Regions from separate parts of the Streptomyces sp. NPDC092369 genome, predicted to be linked through region 2. Evidence: riboswitches for the same ligand, from Rfam matches in the RefSeq annotation. Region 2 holds a riboswitch; each other region holds the start of a gene.
The links. A riboswitch is a leader RNA that binds a small molecule or an ion and turns the genes downstream of it on or off. The one in region 2 is predicted to bind cyclic di-AMP.
Positions count from the first base shown of each region.

Region 1: another riboswitch for cyclic di-AMP. It lies ahead of ACIQI8_RS32420 (transglycosylase family protein); the one in region 2 lies ahead of ACIQI8_RS04920 (peptidoglycan DD-metalloendopeptidase family protein).
Region 3: another riboswitch for cyclic di-AMP. It lies ahead of ACIQI8_RS28330 (M23 family metallopeptidase); the one in region 2 lies ahead of ACIQI8_RS04920 (peptidoglycan DD-metalloendopeptidase family protein).

Region 1 is NZ_JBIVQP010000006.1:108,772-112,956, reverse strand. Features, by position in the region: gene ACIQI8_RS32430 (cytochrome P450) at 1-866, shown strand, start outside; gene ACIQI8_RS32425 (transglycosylase family protein) at 1,059-2,027, shown strand; cyclic di-AMP (ydaO/yuaA leader) riboswitch at 2,197-2,409, shown strand; gene ACIQI8_RS32420 (transglycosylase family protein) at 2,414-3,112, shown strand; gene eno (phosphopyruvate hydratase) at 3,430-4,185, shown strand, end outside.
Region 2 is NZ_JBIVQP010000001.1:1,098,606-1,102,790, forward strand. Features, by position in the region: gene ACIQI8_RS04915 (SGNH/GDSL hydrolase family protein) at 1-308, opposite strand, end outside; gene ACIQI8_RS04920 (peptidoglycan DD-metalloendopeptidase family protein) at 574-1,566, opposite strand; cyclic di-AMP (ydaO/yuaA leader) riboswitch at 1,571-1,740, opposite strand; gene ACIQI8_RS04925 (alpha-galactosidase) at 2,047-4,125, opposite strand.
Region 3 is NZ_JBIVQP010000005.1:21,733-25,917, forward strand. Features, by position in the region: gene ACIQI8_RS28325 (aldo/keto reductase) at 1-698, opposite strand, end outside; gene ACIQI8_RS28330 (M23 family metallopeptidase) at 826-1,863, opposite strand; cyclic di-AMP (ydaO/yuaA leader) riboswitch at 1,874-2,031, opposite strand; tRNA gene ACIQI8_RS28335 (tRNA-Met) at 2,343-2,419, opposite strand; gene ACIQI8_RS28340 (alginate lyase family protein) at 2,483-3,604, opposite strand; gene ACIQI8_RS28345 (dihydrofolate reductase family protein) at 3,818-4,185, opposite strand, start outside.

The DNA of each region.
Region 1 (4,185 bases), on a different contig from region 2:
ACCGGTTCGCCGAGAGGGGGTCCGCGGACCTCATCCACGAGTTCGCCTTCCCGCTCCCCATCTACGCGATCTGCGACCTGCTCGGTGTCCCGCGCGAGGACCAGGACGACTTCCGGGACTGGGCGGGGATGATGATCCGGCACGGAGGCGGGCCGAGAGGCGGGGTCGCGCGCTCGGTGAAGAAGATGCGCGGGTATCTCCTGGAACTCATTCACAAGAAGCGCGCATCCCTGCCGGCCGAGCCCGTGCCCGGGGAGGACCTCATCTCCGGCCTCATCCGCGCCTCGGACGAGGGCGAGCACCTCACCGAGAACGAGGCCGCGGCGATGGCGTTCATCCTGCTCTTCGCCGGCTTCGAGACCACCGTCAACCTCATCGGCAACGGCACGTACGCCCTGCTCACCCACCCCGAGCAGCGCACCCGCCTCCAGGACTCCCTGGCCGCCGGCGAACGCGGCCTGTTGGAGACCGGCGTGGAGGAACTCCTGCGCTACGACGGGCCGGTGGAGCTGGCGACCTGGCGGTTCGCGACCCAACCGCTCACCGTCGGCGGGCAGGACATCGCGGCCGGCGACCCCGTTCTCGTCGTCCTCGCGGCGGCGGACCGGGATCCGGCGCGGTTCGCCGAGCCGGACACCCTCGACCTCTCCCGCCGGGACAACCAGCACCTCGGATACGGCCACGGCATCCACTACTGCCTCGGCGCCCCGCTCGCCCGGCTGGAGGGACAGACCGCGCTCCGCACGCTGCTGACCCGGCTGCCGGACCTCCGAGTCGCCGTGGATCCGGCCGAGTTGAGATGGCGTGGGGGACTCATCATGCGTGGACTGCGCACGCTGCCGGTCGAGTTCACGCCACCCGGGTGACCGGATCGTCACCGCGCAGGAGCACGTGTCCACCTGCGCAAACATGACGCACATTCAACTATGTGATCTTCACGTGATCTACGCGGCATTAACTTGTGACAAGCAATGGAGTGCCTATACGTTCACCGTTCAAGTGCGGTGCCCAGCACCACGCGTCGCACTCGTCACCGCTGTCTCCTGAAAGGCCCCCGCATGCTCTCCGGGAACGGTCGTCACCGTCGCCCCCGCCAGGCTCCGGCCCTCCTCGTCGCCGCCGGCGTGACAGGCTCCGCCATCGCGATCCCGCTCCTCGGTGCGGTGAGCGCCAGCGCGGCCGACGGCACCACCTGGGACAAGGTGGCGAACTGCGAGACCGGCGGCTCCTGGAGCCAGAACGACGGGACCGGTTTCTACGGCGGGCTCAAGCTCTCGCAGGACGACTGGGAGCGGTACGGCGGTCTCGACTACGCCTCGCGCCCCGACCTGGCCAGCCGCAACCAGCAGATAGCCGTCGCCGAGAAGCTCCTGGACGACCAGGGCGTCGGCGCGTTCCACACCTGCGGGCTGACCACGGGGCTGTCGGCGGACGACGGGTCGACCGACATCGACACCGGGATCCTGGACGACTCCTCCGATTCCTCCTCTTCCTCCTCCTCGGACGGTTCGGGCTCCACCGGCCTGTCCAACACGCCCGGCGGTACGTCCGACGACTCGTCCTCGACGGACTCGTCCACGTCACCGTCGGCCTCACCTGACTCTTCATCCGATTCCTCGACCAACCCTGACGAAACGGACGAGTACCTCTCGCCCTCCGACTCCCCGTCCGAGTCGACGGCGAGCGGTTCACGGGAGAGCGACAGCCCGTCGACAGATCGGGCGAAGGGTGAGAACTCGGACAAGTCCGAGCAGGCCGTGGGCTCTTGGAGCCTGGTCGACACCGGTGCGATCGGCTCCGGCAAGCACCGCGGTGCCAGCGCCGACGAGGACGCGGCCGGCGACGACGCGGGAGGGTCTCCGCAGGGGTCGTACACCGTCCGCGGCGGTGACACTCTCGCCTCCATCGCCGACTCCCTTGGCCTGGACGGCGGGTGGCGCGCGCTCTACACGGAGAACAGGCAGGCCATCGGCGCCGACCCGAACGACGTCGCGGCCGGTCAGACCCTGAGGCTTCCCGGCGAATAGGGGCGGACAAGGGCTGAACGGGGCGAAAAGCGACGGGAGTTAACGACGGTCTTCGGACTGAATGTCCGGTTTGGTGAAAGTGTGGGATGACTCTCAGAAGCCCTGATCGTCTTTGAGTTTCCGCGGAATCCGTGTCTACGGTCATCACCGTTCGTCAACACGAACCCCGAATGCCGCAACGCCGAATCCTGCCAGCGGCCGTAGGGAACAGTCGTCGCTTCACAGCGCCGTAGGCAGGAGCGGGGGACCCAGGTAAGTGCCGGGCCCGGCAGACAGTGCCGGACCGGCTTGGGGTGAAGTCGTGCGCCGAGAGGTGCGCGGCCGGGCAACTCACACGGCCCGAACCCGACAGCTCACCTCGCAGGCGTCGGTGAGGGGATCTCCGCATGCTGTTTTCCAGCAAGGGCAAGCACCGTCGTCCGTCCAAGGCCACCCGCGTCGCCACGCTCGCCGGCGTGACCGGTGTCGCCATCGCCGCCCCGCTCATGGCGGCCGGCAACGCCTCCGCCGCCACCGCCTCCGAGTGGGACACGGTCGCCAGCTGCGAGTCCGGCGGCAACTGGTCGATCAACACCGGCAACGGCTACTACGGCGGTCTGCAGTTCTCCGCCTCGACGTGGGCCGCCTACGGCGGTACCCAGTACGCCGCGCAGGCCAACCAGGCCAGCAAGTCGCAGCAGATAGCCGTCGCCGAGAAGGTGCTCGCCTCCCAGGGCAAGGGTGCCTGGCCGGTCTGCGGCACGGGCCTGTCCGGTGCCGCGTACAACGGCGGCGGCTCGTCGAGCTCCTCCAGCTCCTCGAACAACAGCTCTTCGAGCAGCGGCACCAGCACCCGCTCGAACGACTCGACCAGCACCTCCCGCTCGGCCGACCGTCCGGCCGCGAAGAAGACCGTCACCACCCCGACCGGCAAGAAGGTCAAGAAGGGCGACGGCGAGTACAAGGTCGTCAAGGGCGACACCCTCAGCACGATCGCCGAGAAGCACAAGGTCAAGGGCGGCTGGGAGAAGCTGTTCCGGCTGAACAAGGACATCGTCGAGGACGCGGACCTCATCTACCCGGGTCAGCAGCTGCACCTCAAGTGACAGCGGCGCCCCACGCCGGACCCCTGGTGACAGGGATCCGGTAGCTGAGCCACAGCGGTCCGACAGGTGTGTCGTCCATCATGGACGGCACGTGAGGGCCTCCCCCGTCCCCACGGACTCCCCGTCTCGGTGCGTGTTCCCCCGTACGCACCGGGGCGGGGTTCTTTTTGCCCGTCTGCTTTGTTCCGTTCGGAAACAATTTACTCTCGGTTCTGTCCAAGGGGCGGCCCATCGGCTGGCTGTTCGCCCCGGGACGGTTAGGCTCGGTCCCGCAGAGCCATCGCGGCCCGCGTAGCCGCGTCACATTGAAGAAGGAGATGCTCGTGCCGTCCATCGACGTCGTCGTAGCCCGGGAAATCCTGGACTCCCGAGGCAACCCCACGGTCGAGGTCGAGGTCGGCCTCGACGACGGCAGCACGGGTCGTGCCGCCGTCCCCTCCGGCGCCTCCACGGGTGCCTTCGAAGCCATCGAGCTGCGTGACGGTGACCCCAACCGCTACCAGGGCAAGGGCGTCGAGAAGGCCGTCCTCGCCGTGATCGAACAGATCGGCCCGGAGCTGGTCGGCTACGACGCCACCGAGCAGCGCCTGATCGACCAGGCGATGTTCGACCTGGACGCCACCGACAACAAGGGCTCGCTCGGCGCCAACGCCATCCTCGGCGTCTCCCTCGCCGTCGCCCACGCCGCCTCCGAGGCCAGCGACCTCCCGCTCTTCCGCTACCTGGGCGGCCCGAACGCGCACCTGCTGCCGGTGCCGATGATGAACATCCTGAACGGCGGCTCGCACGCCGACTCCAACGTGGACATCCAGGAGTTCATGATCGCCCCGATCGGCGCGGAGTCCTTCTCCGAGGCCCTGCGCTGGGGCGCCGAGGTCTACCACACCCTCAAGAAGGTCCTGAAGAGCAAGGGCCTGTCCACCGGCCTCGGCGACGAGGGCGGCTTCGCCCCGAACCTGGACTCCAACCGCGCCGCGCTCGACCTCATCCTTGAGGCGATCAAGCAGGCCGGCTACATCCCCGGCGAGCAGATCGCGCTCGCGCTCGACGTCGCCGCCTCCGAGTTCTACAAG
Region 2 (4,185 bases):
ATCGCCAGCTCGAAGCGCTCGGCGACCTCGTCGGGGTCGGTGCCGGGCCGGATGATGTCGTTGCCGCCGGCGCTGAAGGAGATCAGGTCCGGGGCGAGTTCGAGGGCCTGCGGAAGCTGGTCCGCCACGATCTGGTCTAGCAGCTTTCCGCGTACGGCGAGGTTGTTGTACGTGAAGTGGCCCTCGGGCTCCCGGTCCGCGAGCAGCACCGCGAACCGGTCGGCCCAACCGACCATCGCCCCGTCGGGGCCGGGGTCGCCGACGCCTTCGGTGAAGCTGTCCCCCACCGCAACGTACGACCCGATCACTGATCTGCCGTCATTCTTCGAATCGTCTGCCACAAGCGAACATGATTCACCTTCGAATGTGACCTACGCGACCGTAGGAAAGGGTTGACGTGCGGTGAGATAAGCCACTCCTAAAGTGTTCGCCAAACCAGGAATAGCTTTCCCGCCAGGGCTGTTGACGGCGGGAACGCCACAGCGACAGGCGGATCACGTCATACCGAAGGCCGGACCCGGGGATCGGGATCCGACCTTCGGCAGCGTGTCAGGCAGGTGGCTCAGGGGCGCGTCAGCCGACGGCGACACCCTTCGTACGGAGGTAGGCGACGGGGTCCACGTCGGAGCCGTAGTCCGGGGTCGTACGGATCTCGAAGTGCAGGTGGGGTCCGGTGACGTTGCCGGTCGCGCCGGAGAGGCCGATCTGCTGGCCCTCGGTCACGGTCTGGCCGGCCGAGACGGAGAGCTGCGAGAGGTGGGCGTACTGGGCGTAGTAGCCGTCGTTCAGCTTGATGACGACCTGGTTGCCGTACGCGCCGCCCCAGCCCGCGGAGACGACCGTGCCCGCGGCCACGGCCTTGAGCGAGGTGCCGGTCGGGACGACGAAGTCGACGCCCGTGTGGTAGCCGCTGGACCACATGCTGCCGGCCACGCGGTAGCCGGTGCCGATGGTGGCGCCGGTGACCGGGAGCGTGTAGCCGCTGGAGCTGGTGGCGGAGTCGGCGGACTGCGTGCTCGTCGAGTTCGAGGAGGCCTGGCTGTCCGAGGAGGAGCTCTTCGAGGAGGAGTCCTTCGAGGACGAGGAACCGGAATCCTTCGAGGCCGACGAAGAAGAGGGCGCGGACTCGGTGGTGCGGGTCGCGGCCTTCTTGCCGAGCGTGAGCTTGAGGCCGGGGTGGATGAGCGACGGGTCGTCGCCGACGGCCTCGCGGTTGTCCGAGTACAGCTTCTGCCAGCCGCCGGTGACGTTCTCCTCGTCGGCGATCTTCGCGAGCCAGTCACCGGATCGCACCGAATAGGTGCGCACGCCTTCGGTGTTGGCCGTGCTCTTCTTGGCGGACTTCTGTGCCGTCGACTTCTGCTGGACCGACGCCTTCTCGACATCCGGAAGCGACTGGACGGCCTTTTCGGATACCGCCTGGGAAGCCGATTCCGAGGTGGCCGCGTGGGCGCCGGTGGCCCCCATGAGCGGGAGGGCGAGCGCGGCGCCCCCGGTGCCGGCGACGGCGATGGTGCGGGTCAGGCGCTGGGACTTGGGGCGGCGGTGCTTACCCTTCGCGGGCATGACGAATTCCTCTCCGGCGCCTGCGAGGTGAGCTGTCGGGTGCGAGCTGGAGATGCCCGGCCGCGCTTTTCGGCACGGCTTTACCCCAAGCCTCTTCCGGAGACCGGAACAGGCGGTTGTACCTGTGGGTCCCCCGCTCCTGCCGTTCACGGGTGAGTTGTGCGGACTCCGGTCGGCGGCAGGATTGGGCGTCCGTCCGGATTGGTGGCGAACGTAAGCGACCAGGACGCAAAGGAACAAGTAGAGGTTCCCTGTGCATACGATTCTCTTGATCCCCTGCGAGAATTCGCGGTCACGCTGCGTGAATTAAGGACCTGCCACCAGGCACAAACACCCTTGAAAAGCACGCGCATTACGTGGACATGCAGAACCACGCACGGTCACGGATATGACGCTCCTCACGTGACGCCACCCCAGTCCGCCTTATTCCAGAGCGAGTTGGAACGAAGGCGAACCAAGGCGCCAATTCGGACAGAAGAGTCAGATGCGACGCAGTCGGAGAACCGTCGCATCGAGGTCACCGCGCAGACCGACCCGAAGTCCGTGATGCAGCAGTACGGCCCCCCTGTGCACTTCGCCCGTTTCGAGGCATTCGTACGACGCGGCCGGGTCCAGTCCGCGCAGCCGCAGCGCGGGCACGGGCTCGCCGTAGCTCTGCGCCTGGAGCCAGGCGAGGACCACGGACTCGTCCCCGAGCACGTACTGGACGGCACTGAGCCCGCCCTGCGGGGCCCGCAGCCGGTAGAGGTCACCGCGCTGCACGAGCGGCCGGATCTCCTTGTACAGAGCCACCCAGCCGCCCGCCTCGGCCAGCTCCTCCTCGGTCCACTTGGTGAGGTCGCCGCCGACGCCCAGCACGCCCGCCATGGAGCTCACGAACCGGAAGCGCAGCGAGCTGACCCGGTCGTTGAGCTGGGTGTTGGGGCTGTCGGTGACCCAGGCGGCCATCACGCGCGCGGGGTGGATCTGGGTGAAGCCGTGCTGGATGGCGAGCCGGTCGAGCGGGTCGGTGTTGTCCGAGGTCCACACCTCGTCCGTGCGGCTCATGATCCCGAGGTCGATCCGGCCGCCGCCGCCCGAGCAGGACTCGAAGGAGACCCCCGGATGGGCCGCCCGCAGCCGGTCCAACAGGGCGTACAGCGCGCGCACGTGGTCGATCCACAGCCGCTGCGGGTACGCCTCGCCGGGCCAGCCGGCGTCGGTGAAGCAGCGGTTGAAGTCCCACTTGACGTAGTCGATCGGGGCGCTGGAGAGGATGGCGTCGAGCTTCTCCCAGAGGTACTCCTGGACGTCCGGCCGGGCCAGGTTGAGTACGAGCTGATTGCGGAACTCCGTCCGCTTTCGTCCCGGTTGGAACTGCACCCAGTCGGGGTGCGCGCGGTACAGGTCGCTGTCCGCGTTGACCATCTCGGGCTCGACCCAGATGCCGAACTGCATGCCGAGCGCGTGCACCTCGTCGGCGAGCGGCTTGAGGCCGGCCGGGAAGCGGTCGGGGTTGGGCGTCCAGTCGCCGAGTCCGGCCCGGTCGTTCACGCGCTTGCCGAACCAGCCGTCGTCGACCACGAACAGCTCGACACCGATCGCCGCGGCCTGCCGGGCGAGGGCGCCCTGCTGCTCCTCGGAGATGTCGAACTCGGTGGCCTCCCAGGAGTTGAACAGCACCGGCCGGTCCCGGTCCGCGTCCGGGATGACGTACGCCCGCTGGTAGGCGTGCCAGGCACGGCTCGCGCCGCCGAAGCCGCCGTCGCTCCACAGACCGGCGAAGACGGGAGTCGTGAACGACTCCCCGGCCGCCAGGCGCAGCAGCCCGGACTCGTCATAGCCCACACCGCCGTTGATCTGCACGCGCGCGTCGGGGAGTTGCGCCACCGCGATCCGCCAGGAGCCCGACCACCCGAGCGCGCAGCCGTACACCTCGCCGCGCTCCTCGGTCGCGTCGGTGTCGAGGGCGACCCAGGGCAGGTGCTGGTGGCTGGTGTGGCCGCGGCGGCTGCCGATGACCTTCTCGCCGTAGGTGAGCGGTGCCGAGGTCAGCTGCGACTCCGCCGCCCACCGGCCGTGCAGGTGCGAGAGCCGCCAGCCCTCGCGGTCGGGCAGCGTCCAGGTGGCCGAGTCGGCGCGCAGCAGCTCCAGGACGGGCCCCTCGTTGTCGAGGCTCACCCAGCGCTCCACGACGTCGTGCCGCATCCGGTAGTGCAGGGTGATCGCGAGCCCGCCGTCCCGGAAGCGCAGCCGCAGTTCACCGTCCTCGCCCTCGTCGGCCTCGTACGCCTCGAACCGCCACTCCGTGCCGCGCCGCTCCTCGGTGCGCACGGACAGGGCGGGCCGGACGAAGCGCGGGCCGCCCTCGACGGGGTACTCCTCGCGGCCGTCGAGCTGCGACTCGAAGCCCCGGTACTCGGGCAGCGGAAGCGCGGCGAGGGCCTCGGCGTCGGCGAGCGCGATCCGCGGGCCCCAGTGCAGATGCAGCAGTACGTCGTCCTCGGCGAGATGGACGGCGTAGCTGCTCAGAGGCCCCGAGAGGAGCCACGTACGACCGTTGTCGGAGATCTCCAGCATCAAGCTTCCACACTTCCCAACAGGTGCGATCAAGGATCAACATCATCAACGGTCATGCGG
Region 3 (4,185 bases), on a different contig from region 2:
GCCCGCGCGCTCTCGACCGTCGTACCGGGCCGGTACTTGCCGGTGAGGAAGCCGGCGGCCAGGGCGAAGTAGGGGACGGCGGCGAGGCCCGCGGTGGCGGCGATGTCCCGCAGCTCGCCCTCGTAGGTGTCGCGGGAGACGAGGTTGTAGTGGGGCTGGATGGCCACGTACCGGGCCAGGTTCTCGCGGTCGGAGAACTCCAGGGACTCCCGCAGCCGCTCCGGCGTGATGTTGGAGACGGCGATGTTGCGCACCTTGCCCGCCCGCACCAGCTCGTCGAGCGCGCCGATGATCTCCTCGACCGGCACCTCGGGCTGGTCGAAGTGGGTGTAGTAGAGGTCGATGTAGTCGGTGTCCAGGCGGCGCAGCGAGGCGTCGGCGGCGGCCTTGATGTTCGCGCCGGACAGGCCCTTGTACTCGGGGTGCTGGCTGACCTTGGTGGCGATGACGACATCGGAGCGGTTGCCGCGGGCCTTGACCCACTTGCCGATGATCGTCTCGGACTCGCCGCCCGAGTTGCCCTCGATCCAGGACGAGTAGGAGTCGGCGGTGTCGACGAAGTTGCCGCCTGCCGCCGTGTAGGCGTCCAGGACGGCGAAGGAGGTCGCCTCGTCCGCCGTCCAGCCGAAGACGTTGCCGCCGAGGGAGAGGGGGAAGACCTCCAGGTCGGAGGAGCCGAGCTTGCGCAGTGAAGTCATGCTTCACATCAACGCCCACCCTGGAGGCCGGTCTTCCGTGAAAGCCGCAAAGTTCCCGTAAACAAGCGGAGTCCGCTGTTCCGGGAACCTGGCGACGACTGCCGGCGCCTATGGGTGGCGCCCTGTGTCAGGGGGTGAGGCCCTTGCTGCGCAGCCACGTCATCGGGTCGATGCCGTCGGCCTGGCCGTTCGGGTGCACCTCCAGGTGCAGGTGCGCGCCGGTCACGTTGCCGGTGGCGCCCACGCGGCCGATGACATCGCCGGTGGCGACCTTCTGGCCCACGCTCACGCCGATCGACGACTGGTGGCAGAACCACAGCTCCGTACCGTCGTCGAGGGTGAGGATCGTGCGGTAGCCGTACGAGCCCGCCCAGCCGGCCTCCGTGACCGTGCCGCTGTGGATGGCCTTGATGAGCGTGCCCGTGGGGGCGGCGAAGTCGAGGCCCGTGTGGTACCCGGAGGACCACAGGGAACCGGCCTGCCCGAAGGTGCCGGTGATCGTGTACGAGGCGACCGGCAGCCGGTACTGCGTGGCCAGCTCCACCAGTTTCGCGGCCTCGGCCTTCTTCTTGGCCTCCGCCTCCGCCTTCTTCTTCGCGGCGGCGGCCTTGGCGGCAGCGGCCTTCTCCGCCTTCGCGGCGGCCTCGTCGACCTGCTTGGAGAGGGAGGCCTCGGTGGCGTACTGGACCTTGCTGTCGACCTGGACGCGCTGCGACTCGGCCTGCGCCATGATGCGGTCGCGCAGCACCTCGCCGGCATCCTTGGTGCCCTGCGCGGTCTCCGTGGAGGTCACGCCGACGCTGCTGAGCGCGGTCGCGGACCCCTTGACGGCGGGGCTGGAGGTCTCGCCGAAGACCGAGCCGACGTTGGGCAGGTCGGGCACGGAGATGGAGACCGGCGGCTTGCCGGTGTTGGCGCTGGCCATGCCGCCCGCGCCGACGGCGGCTATGACACCGACGCCCAGAACCGTGGAGCTGCGGGCGAGTCCCCCGCCGCGCTGCTTGGAGACGCGGTGGCGACCGCGGTTGGGGCGGACGGAATCCTCGGTGGGGTTCCATTCCTCCCAAGGGCCCTCGTCGGTGCGGGGTCCGCCGTAGCCGAAGATCTCGTTGTCACGCTGGCTCGGCACGAACGGGGCCGCCGGGGCAGGGGGGTTGGACGCCACCTGGGCGTACTCCTTCCTTCCTTCTCGCCTACCGGGTTAGCTGACGGGTTCGGAGCAGGAAGGTCTCCTACGCGCGTAAACCGGTCGTGCGTACACGACGGACTACGTGCGATTCACCCCAAGTTGGTGGTTCCCCGGTTCCCTTGCGGGATTCGGCACGTGCGCACGGAGCCGACTCTTGTGACGGCTGGGACGACCGCGCTGCGTTATCGAACGTTAATAGACACGGGGTGGGGATTCCAAGCTGTTCGGCTTGATCATTAACGTTTTCACGCAGGACGTTCAGGCCATGACCGGTGAAATTCGGGCGAGTTGACCAAGCCCGGGAATGCCTGGAGGTGTTGACGGTATGTCAGTTGCTGCGCGGAGGGCGTTCACCTGCTCACCGGGCGTGACAACAGCCGAAGTGAGGAGCGGGACGCGCGCGGGAAAAGACTCAGGGCCGGAGTCCGATGATCCGGACTCCGGCCCTGGGCCGTTGGTAGCGGGGACAGGATTTGAACCTGCGACCTCTGGGTTATGAGCCCAGCGAGCTACCGAGCTGCTCCACCCCGCGCCGTTGTGTTCTCCACTGTACGCCATTCGCGGGACGGGAGTGACCAAGGAGCAGCCGGGCCGGTCAGGCGGCCGGGTTTCCGGCGTGGGTCAGGGTCTCCCAGGAGACGAAGAGATCGTCGGTACCGGCCGGGCGGGTCTCCTCGGCCAGCTTGTGGGCGGCGGGGACGGAGCCGCCGAGCCGGTCCTCCAGGTGGTTGAGGGCGACCTCCAGGTCGGGACCCATGTTCCGGTCGACCTTGCCACCGCACAGCCACGCGGGCGGGTTCTCGCCCAGCTGGTAGCGGGCATGGAGGGCGAGGGCCGCGGTCAGCCGGTCCTTGACCTCGCCGTACAGGTCGACGCCCTGGTGCCAGGCCGTCTCGGCGATGTGCGCGGTGGCGGCGAGCGAGTAGCCGACGTGCTTGAAGTTGCGGCAGGTCTCCTGCGCGACGCCGTCCTTGTACGTCCCCTGCCTGAACCAGTACGTCGTCAGCTTCTGCGGCGTGTTCATGGTCGAGCCGGCCACGGTGAGCGGGACCTTGCCGTCCTTCTCCAGGTAGAAGTAGGCGGGCACACGGTCGCGGAAACGGGCCAGGGCGGCGTCGAAGGCCTTGTGGTCGTTGGTGAAGACGGCGATGCCGATCGCCGCGTCGGTCATCGCGAGGTCCCAGTTGCCGTTGTAGTCGGGCAGCTTCTCGGTGACGAGCGGCTGATAGGCGGTCCGCAGCATCCTCTCGAACCGCGCCACCCGGTCGGCAGGCCACCCGGCCCCCGGCGCGTACCGCACGATCTCCGCCGCGCGCGTCCATGTCGACCCGGCCCACGCGGTCTGCAGCCCCGCGTCCTCCTCGGAGTGCCGCTTGATCTTCGCCGACCAGGCGTCCATGATCTCGCGCGCCTTGAGCGCGTGCTCCTGCTTGCCGGTGACGCTGAAGAGCAGTGCCTGCGTGTACGCGGCGATCGCGTCCTCCCGCTCCTCCACACACCCCTGCGCGACCTTCCCGCCCCAGGGACAGTCGACGTTCTCGTACGGCTCGGGCCGGTACTTGTACGACCCGTACTTGCTGTCGCGCATCGCCAGGAACGCCTTCAGCCACGGCTGCTTCCCGGCGGTCACGTTCTTTCGTACGGAGTCCAGCTGCGCCTTGCTGACGAGCACGCCGGGGTGGGTGAACGTGGCGTCCGGGGGGAGGGCGCGGGCCATGGTCCGGGTACCGGTGTCCGTGCTGCCGCACGAGGCGAGGGTCACGGCGAGAAGGGGCGCGATCAGGAGCACGGCGGCTCGTTTTCGGGATGGCCTCACTGCTACCAGTACCTCCGCTTGTGTCCGTTCGGGGTCTCTCGCAGAGTGACCGCTCGGGGAGTGGGGCGCAGGATCTGTTGGGCCGATCGGACCGACGGAGCAGTGGTGCGGACGTCAGGCCAGGAGGTGGGAGTTGGGCGCCTTCGCCCGCTCCTCGTACTCCGGGATCACGACCACCTCGGCACCCTCCGCCGCCAGCAACCCGTTCCCGTCCGCCGCCGTCACGAAGGTGTCCGGCTCGCGCCACGCCGTCACCACCCGGCGTACCCCCGCGTCGAGGATGAGCCGGGCGCAGGGCTTGGGGCGGGAGGCCCGGTGGGCGCAGGGTTCGAGACTGCTGTAGATCGTGGCGGAGGCGAGACGCGGGTCGGTGGGGGCGAGCTTGGCCAGGGCCGCCTCCTCGGCGTGGACCACCGGGTCGCCGTCCTCGCGGGAGTGGCCGCGGGCCAGTTCCGTGCCGTCGGCGGCGACCACGACCGCGC